4 regions of the Pectobacterium atrosepticum genome follow, and region 4 is predicted to be linked to each of the others. Evidence: predicted binding sites of a transcription regulator. Region 4 holds the regulator's gene; each other region holds the start of a gene.
What was found. Region 4 encodes Fur, which represses iron uptake genes when iron is present. Its sites were predicted from a motif close to ATAATAATGAGAACNACTATCAA; they were not measured.
Positions count from the first base shown of each region.

Region 1: the regulator Fur is predicted to act here: its motif matches at 1,053-1,075, upstream of GZ59_RS18110 (TonB-dependent siderophore receptor).
Region 2: the regulator Fur is predicted to act here: its motif matches at 1,143-1,165, upstream of fhuE (ferric-rhodotorulic acid/ferric-coprogen receptor FhuE).
Region 3: the regulator Fur is predicted to act here: its motif matches at 1,233-1,255, upstream of sodA (superoxide dismutase [Mn]).

Region 1 covers NZ_CP009125.1:4,095,648-4,097,856, reverse strand. Annotated here, with positions in the region: gene GZ59_RS18115 (helix-turn-helix transcriptional regulator) at 1-925, opposite strand, end outside; gene GZ59_RS18110 (TonB-dependent siderophore receptor) at 1,352-2,209, shown strand, end outside.
Region 2 covers NZ_CP009125.1:945,601-947,809, reverse strand. Annotated here, with positions in the region: gene fhuE (ferric-rhodotorulic acid/ferric-coprogen receptor FhuE) at 1-1,064, opposite strand, end outside; gene GZ59_RS04205 (GNAT family N-acetyltransferase) at 1,807-2,209, shown strand, end outside.
Region 3 covers NZ_CP009125.1:112,120-114,328, forward strand. Annotated here, with positions in the region: gene GZ59_RS00470 (methyl-accepting chemotaxis protein) at 1-144, opposite strand, end outside; gene sodA (superoxide dismutase [Mn]) at 522-1,148, opposite strand; gene fdhD (formate dehydrogenase accessory sulfurtransferase FdhD) at 1,408-2,209, opposite strand, start outside.
Region 4 covers NZ_CP009125.1:1,486,647-1,488,855, reverse strand. Annotated here, with positions in the region: gene fldA (flavodoxin FldA) at 1-484, shown strand, start outside; gene fur (ferric iron uptake transcriptional regulator) at 814-1,263, shown strand; gene glnS (glutamine--tRNA ligase) at 1,327-2,209, opposite strand, start outside.

The DNA of each region.
Region 1 (2,209 bases), 2.4 Mb from region 4:
CAAAGTTGGCGGGGCTGTTGTAACCCGCGATGCTGGCCGCCTGTGCAATACCGATGCCGTCTTTTTGCAAGGCTAGCATGGCGCGTTGTAGGCGACAGTTACGCAGGTATTCGAAAACGCTCATATTGAACGTTTGGCGAAAATGGCGCTGCAGCGTGCTTTCACTCATGTTGACGCTTTTAGCGATTTCACTCATTGAAAGATGATCGGCGCTACCGCTCTCCAGCATGTCTCTGATCTGCTGGATACGATGGTAACCGCGTAAGGTGACACCGCTGCTTTTCTCCTGTGCCACGCTGGCGGTCAGTGAAGTAAAGGCTTCGATAATCAGGCTCATGCACTGCGTTTCCAGATAAAGGCGCTGGAGCGGCGTTTGGCAAGGATTAGCATCCAGCGTTTGTAAGGCAATTGCCCGCGCCTGCCGGGACGGTGTCCATAAGTGTGTCGCAAGGTGGGTCTGCGTGAAATCGTGGATGGCCTGCCAGTCGCCAACGGTATCCATCATATTGCCGTACAACCATTCCCTATCGAACGTCAGCGTAATGGTGCGTTCATATTCATCACGCTTACCGATGCGGGTAAACATCGTCGGTTCCGTCAGCGCAATCAGCGAAGCTGGCTGGCTCTCTCCCAGATGCAGTTCCTGATGGCCAAATGAAATATGCGCATTGCCGCTCACCACAATGGCTAGCTTGATCGCGCTATCCAGCAGGTTTTGGGTTTTCATGTTGTGACGATTAATCACATCCGCAGTATGCAGGATCAGATGCGGATTGAGCTGCACAACCGTGAAAGACCCAAATAGCACCGGCGTGTTATCGATCAACCGGGGACCAATAAAACGGTAATTATTCGCGACCAGACTCGATTGCTGAACGATGTGATCTTTGAAGATCGGCTTTGATGACTGAGTGAAGCTGCGCACGTGATTACCTACCTGATTAAACCCTTCGACCTGCGCCTTCCATTTTGATGCTTTGGCAAAACATTTTGCTGCTAGAGCAAACCCCGTCCTGAATGACAAATGTAACAATGACCGCGCCAAAATGGTAATGCAAATACTTCTCAATAGCATTTTTCGTTGGAGAGGTCACATTGCACGATAAATGTATTTTCCATTTCCGGCAATGCGGAGAAAAGGGCTGATTGACTACACACAGTATTTCATAACAACGATACGTGATGCCCCGTTTGTATGACGCTTCTCTCCCGATAACCGCCATGTCTGCGCGTTTTATCTCCGCCGTTATTCAGCGCCTTTGCTGATGGTCGTTAGGTGTCGCTGCACCAATCACGATGCTGAACCTTTTTCAGGCTACTTATTCATTTCTTACAGGGCAGGATAATTTTGATGAAATTACCACAATCGCGCCGTTATCTGGCGACGCTCATTGGCGTTAGCTGCGGGATGACTTCGTTTCTGAGTGCGGCGCAGACCTCGACCATTCCTTCAACAGAACCTGCCCCTCAGGTGCAGAATCAGGCCGAAAGCAGTCCATCGGGCGATACGATGGTGGTGACGGCTGCGGAGCAAACGCGTCAAGCTCCAGGTGTATCGGTGATTACGGCTGAGGATATCAGCAAGCGCCCGCCCGCTAACGATCTGTCAGAACTCATTCGCACCATGCCGGGCGTAAACCTGTCCGGTAACTCAACCAGCGGCCAGCGTGGTAACAATCGCCAGATCGATATCCGCGGCATGGGACCAGAAAACACCCTGATTCTGGTGGATGGCAAGCCGGTGTCGAGCCGTACAGAAGTGCGTTATGGCTGGCGTGGCGAGCGTGATACCCGCGGTGACACCAACTGGGTGCCTGCTGATATGGTGGAGCGCATTGAAGTGCTGCGCGGCCCAGCGGCGGCGCGCTATGGTAACGGCGCAGCGGGCGGTGTGGTCAACATCATCACCAAACAGCCGATGCAAGAATGGCACGGTACCTGGAATACTTATCTGAACGCGCCGGAACATAGCGCGGAAGGTGCGACCAAGCGTACCGATTTCAGCCTGATGGGCGGCCTGACCGATAGCCTGAGCTTCCGCCTCTACGGTAATCTGAATAAAACCGAGGCTGATGCGCGCGATATTAATGAAGGACATCAGTCAGCGCGTGCCGGTAATCAGTCCGCTTCACTGCCTTCTGGGCGTGAAGGGGTGCGCAACAAAGATATCAGCGGCCTGCTACGTTGGGATATGACTAAGCAGCAGTCG
Region 2 (2,209 bases), 540 kb from region 4:
TTGGCATACATCAGCTTGGAATCGAAGTTGGTTTCGCCATGCGTCCCGTTCATACGCACCTGCCAGCCGTTATCAAAGCGTTGAGTTAGATCGGCAAACACTTTTCTCGACGTTTTATCGGAATAACTCCAGTTCGGCGCGGAGTTAAATTTGTGTCCAAAATTCGTGGGGCTGCCATCGGTAAACCACGTTGGCAAACCACCCCAAGTTGGGCTATCGGTGTTGTGTTCCTGATAATCATAGCCAAGCGACAACGTGGTGGAATCGGTGACATCAGCATCAATCACGCCGTAGAGGAATTTCTTGCGACTATGGTAACGATCGAGCCAGGTGTCGTTATCCTGATAGCCCGCAATTACGCGCCCGCGCACGTTACCGGATTCCGTCAACGGCGCAGACAGATCGGCCACCATCCGTTGTTTATCCCATGAACCGTAGCTGCCAGATACCGAGCCTTTGAACTCGCGGCTGTCCGCATGCTTGCGCACCATGTTCACCGCAGCAGCAGGGTTACCCGTTCCCGTCATTAGTCCCGTCGCACCGCGTACCACTTCAATACGATCATAGATCGCCGTGTCTGAGCCTGAATCACCAAAATCCCAGATTTCGTTAACCACCGTCGGAATATCGTCAAACAGATAGTTAGTGATACGAAAACCACGAGCGAAATACGTCGCACGTTCGGAGTCGATAATTTTAGAGGACACACCCGTCGTGTTCGCCATCACCTCGCCAATGGTTTGCAGGTTCTGATCTTCGATACGCTGCTTGCTGATAACACTCACCGACTGCGGGATATCACGCGGCGTCAGCGTCATCTTCGTTCCGGCGCTAGTGACTTTCACGCTGTAATCCTGCGGATCGCTGGCCTCTGCATTCGCATTGGCGTTAGCGCTGACGACAAGTGTGTCGCCTGAGGCGGGATTTTCTTCGGCAACAGCCTGAGTAGGCAGGAAAGAGGCAGAAATCAACAGGGCGAGAAGAGAAACTCCGAATGGTTTTGCTCCGGCCAGCGAAGAATCACAAACGCGCGTTTTCCCGGCGCGAGTAACTCCAAAAGACATGGTATATCCTTGGTTAACGAATGATGATTTTGGCGAGATGCTGATGCGTTTCTTGTCAACATTTGCACAGGAAGGAAAATGATAACTATACGCATTATTATTGTTATTTCAATAAAATGGTCAATGTCATTGAAATGCAGTCAGATAGAAAAGAACAAATCACCATATCGTTAACAAGACAGTGTTAAAAAAGAAACATTTACCGATTCTGTGGTCACAGCGCAGCCAGTGTCGCGGGTAAAAGATCCATACTGGACAATCGCAAAATAGCGCGCTATCGAACGTTCAACCAGAACAGCGTCATGAGAAGCCGTAACAATTCAATGAGAACAATAACAATGTCGCCTTTTGCAATGGCACAACATACGCTATGTGGAGGGAATTAAAGGGTGGGAGGGCCAGCGAAATGGTAATGCATTTCGCTGGCACAAACCGAGCTGTGTGATAAGCCAGTCAAGGGGAAGAATCGAAGAGTAACTCACTCATAAAAAACATATTTTTCGACACAACATACATTTTTATTATAAATAGTCTGGTATTTTCCCTGGCGAGGCAAATACGGACTTAATTTCTTTTTTTATCAACATATAATCAATAAATATCAGATTATGTTTCTTATCATAGAGCAATATAGCGACGTAAGAACGAGTGAAATTCACCCTTGCCTAAATATTTTTAACATGGTAAAGAAATATTCATATTGGAAGTATAGTTTAGCGTGCTAATAATGAGGTTTATTGTAATGAATTTGAATGTTACTGACACACCAGAGCCAGATGAAGAAGAATTTGTAATAGAAAGCCTTTGGAAACACAATGAGCAGTACGAGTCTGTTGATATTTCCCCGCTCTTCTTAAATTTCAAAGATGATGAAAATAACATTATCGCAGGGTTAATTTCCAGAACCTGGTGGGGAGCATTGGAAGTTCAATATCTTTGGGTCAGTGAGGCGTATCGTAAAAGTGGTCTTGGCCGTAAACTTATGCAAAAAGCTGAAAATGAAGCATTAAAACGTGGGTGCCATCAGGCTTACGTTGATACATTCGGATTCCAGGCTAAGGGGTTCTACGAAAAACTGGGATACACCGAGTATGGGAACCTGCCGGGGTATGCACACAAGCATACTCGACATTATTTAGCTAAAT
Region 3 (2,209 bases), 1.4 Mb from region 4:
TAAATTAACTTTATCAATACTGTCTTTCAGCGAGCCTATATGCATAATACCCGCACCGGCAATCACCATGGTCATCAGCAGAATCAGGAAAAAGCCTAATCCTAATTTTTTACCGACTTTTAGATTGTCAAAATTCATAGCCATCCCATCCCACCACTATATCGTATTGAGTCAAATTCATTATCCTGATGCACACTTGATTAGCGGTGTTAGCATCTCGGATTACCGCGTGCCAAGCCTATCCCTGCAAAACAACATGATAAAAACCCGCAGTAGATATCGGCACTCTACTCTGAAACTTTACGTGCCGCCCGCTTTTCGGGCTTGAAGCCTGTTCGCTAACAGAAACGGGTAAACGGTGCGAGATAGCGGCTATTCGATCGCGCGGGTCGGTGGGGAACAACGAGAAGATGAACAGAAAATACGAGGTGAAATATAATAAAAAACTGGAATAACACGTTGTTATTCCAGTCTCCATTCAAACGCAGAAGGAGCCTGATGGTATCAGGCATCCAACGGTTTTATTTTTTCGCGCTAGCGAAGCGAGCTGAGGCTTCGTCCCAGTTCAGCACGTTCCAGAATGCTTTAGCATAATCTGGGCGACGGTTTTGGAATTTCAGGTAGTAAGCGTGCTCCCATACGTCCAGACCGACGATTGGGTAGCCAGAGGTACCAGAAATTGCTTCACCCATCAGCGGGCTGTCTTGGTTTGCAGTAGAGACTACAGCCAGTTTGCCGTCGTCTTTCAGAACCAGCCAAGCCCAGCCAGAACCGAAACGGGTTGCTGCTGCTTGCTCAAATTTTTCTTTAAACGCATCAACGCTGCCGAAATCGCGTTCGATTGCTGCTTTCAGATCGCCAGTCAGCGTAGTATCTAATTTCAGGCCTTTCCAGAACAGGCTGTGGTTAGCGTGGCCACCAGCGTTGTTACGCAGGGCTGCTTTTTTCTCAGCAGGAACTTTATCCAGTTGAGCAATCAGCTCTTCAACAGACAATTTAGCCAGTTCAGGCAGAGATTCCAGCGCGGCATTAGCATTATTGACGTAAGCCTGATGGTGTTTGGAATGGTGAATTTCCATCGTTTCTTTGTCGAAATGCGGTTCCAGTGCGTCATAAGCATAAGGCAGCGATGGCAGTGAATAACTCATGTTTAGCATCTCCATGGTAAAAAAAATGTTACGGCACTGTTCTATGAGTGCCGCGTAAGCAATACGTTCATTATAGTTAATTAAATGATATTGAAAATGATTATTCTCGATCTGCTGTCGGGAGTCAGATTGCTTTACTTCATGATAACAAACGTTTATGTCATTATCGCACTATGTAAAAACAAATTAATCTATACTCGTCATACTTCAAATTGCGTGTGTGTTGACTGCGAGCCACCGCGATCTTGACGGCAATGGCTTACTTGCTCAGACGCTGCGGGTGCGTGTAAATGGTTGCCTGCCCTGGTCGACAAAAACCCACTAGAGTCAGGTTGCAGCGCTGTGCGACGTCAACGGCCAGTGAGGTTGCCGCAGAGACGGCGAACAAGATTTCCACGCCACACATGGCAGATTTTTGTACCATTTCATAGCTGGCTCGGCTGGAAACCAGTGCTGCACCCTGTTGCCACCCCTGTTTTGCTCGGGCACCAAGCAATTTATCCAGCGCAACATGGCGTCCGACATCTTCGCTCCCCCCTGACAACGTGCCGTCTGGTGCTATCCAACTTGCAGCGTGAGTGCAGCCAGTCACCTGACCGATCTTCTGCACATCGCGCAGTCGCACTAGCGCGTTTTCAAGCTTGCTGAGGGAAAATGTCTGCGTGAACGGCAGAGGTGCAACCGGTTTGCCTATTTCCGCTAGCTGCTCTACGCCACAGACGCCGCAGCCTGTACGGCCATCCATCGATCTGCGTCGTTCTTTTAGACCGGCAAAACGTCGGCTGGAAAGCTCAATTTGAACTTCAATCCCGTTACAGGCGTTCTGTACATCAATACCGTAGATATCTGCGGGTGATTGAATAATGCCTTCAGATAAGGAAAACCCGAGTGCGAACTGCTCCAGTTCCTTCGGTGATGCCATCATAACGACATGCGAGATGCCGTTATAAACCAGCGCCACAGGCACCTCTTCTGCCAGCCAATCAGACTGTGGCTGATGCAGCGAATCGGGATGATAGACCGAATGTTGCGTTGCGCCTTCGAGGACGGCATCCGCTTGT
Region 4 (2,209 bases):
TGAAAACATTGCCAAAACGATCCAACAGCAGTTAGGCACCGGCGTTGCGGATGTTCATGACATCGCTAAAAGCAGCAAAGAAGACCTCGAAGGTTTCGATATTCTGCTGTTGGGTATTCCAACCTGGTATTACGGTGAAGCTCAATGTGATTGGGATGACTTTTTCCCGTCACTGGAAGAAGTTGATTTCACAGGAAAATTGGTTGCTCTGTTTGGTTGCGGCGATCAGGAAGACTATGCGGAATACTTCTGTGATGCCATGGGCACCATTCGTGACATTATTGAGCCTCGCGGCGCGACGATTGTCGGCCACTGGCCAACTGAAGGCTATTACTTTGAAGCCTCTAAAGGGCTCGCCGACGACAATCACTTCATTGGTTTAGCTATCGATGAAGACCGTCAGCCTGAACTCACCAACGAACGTGTAACGACGTGGGTGAAGCAGATCAGCGATGAACTGAATCTGAAAGAGCTGGTTGGCTAAGCCATTTTGGCTCTGATATCCCCTATCAGAGCCAAAACAGCATTGATAGGTAAAACCTTTCATAATAATTGATACATTTTTTTAACTTCTATCAGTAAACCTGTACAATAATCCCATCGGTTTTATACGTGCATCACCATTTCCTCATTCATCAACAATAGATTGCGTTGTATATCAGTAGTGTGAGTGGGGACAATATTGTTAACATTCCCTTGTTTTCATTTTGTATGCGCAGTTCTATAATTGAGATGTGATTAGATTTTTTAAGCCGACCGATGTCATAGGCTAGGCAGCCTCCATTGATAAGTAAGCAACAGGACTAAACCCGCATGACTGACAACAATACCGCATTAAAGAAGGCCGGCCTGAAAGTCACTCTTCCAAGACTGAAAATACTGGAAGTGTTACAGGATCCTGTCAGCCATCACGTCAGTGCGGAAGATTATATAAAGAGACTGATTGATATGGGCGAAGAGATTGGTCTTGCTACTGTCTATCGCGTACTCAACCAGTTTGATGATGCGGGTATCGTAACCCGTCATAACTTCGAAGGTGGCAAATCCGTCTTTGAATTGACGCAGCAGCATCATCACGATCACTTAATTTGCCTCGACTGTGGCAAAGTCATTGAATTCCGCGATGAATCTATCGAAGCACGTCAGCGCGAGATCGCAGAAAGACACGGCATTAAACTGTCCAACCACAGTCTGTATCTCTATGGGCATTGCAGTGAAGGGGATTGCAGAGAGGACGAAACTCTGCACGACTCCACACGATAAATCGACCGCACAAAAAAATAAAACCGCCGAGGCGGTTTTATTTTTGTCTTCTTACCAGTGACCTTAGCCTACCCAAGTATCGCGTAGTCCAACCGTACGGTTAAACACCAGGTGTTCCGCACTGGAGTAAACGCGATCGGCACAGAAGTAACCTTCACGCTCAAACTGATACGCTTTCTCTACTTCAGCCTGCACCAAACTCGCTTCTACAAAACCTTGCGTAATTTTCAGTGAGTCTGGGTTAATCGTTGACAGGAAGTCATCCGCCGCCGCAGGGTTTGCCACACTGAACAAACGATCGTACAAACGGAATTCCGCTGGCACCGCGTGCGCCGCAGAAACCCAGTGGATGACGCCTTTCACTTTACGACCATCAGCCGGATCTTTGCTCAGCGTTTCCGCATCATAGCTACAGTAAATCGTGGTGATGGTGCCCTGCTCGTCTTTTTCAATGCGATCGGCTTTGATCACATAGGCATTACGCAGGCGAACTTCTTTACCCAAAACCAAACGCTTGTACTGCTTGTTAGCTTCTTCACGGAAGTCAGCACGATCGATGTAAACTTCACGGCTGAATGCCACCTGACGCGAGCCCATTTCTGGCTTGTTCGGGTGATTTGGCATCGCAACAAACTCTTCGTGCCCGGCTGGCAGATTCTCGATCACCACTTTGACCGGATCCAGTACCGCCATCGCACGCGGAGCGTTTTCATTCAGATCGTCGCGGATACAGGATTCAAGCGCTGCCATTTCCACGTTGTTATCCTGCTTCGTTACGCCGATACGCACACAAAATTCACGGATAGAAGACGCACTATAACCACGGCGGCGCAGGCCAGAGATGGTCGGCATACGCGGATCGTCCCATCCTTCAACGACATTTTCCACAACCAGCTGATTCAGCTTACGCTTGGACATAATTGCGTATTCGAGATTAAGCCGAGAA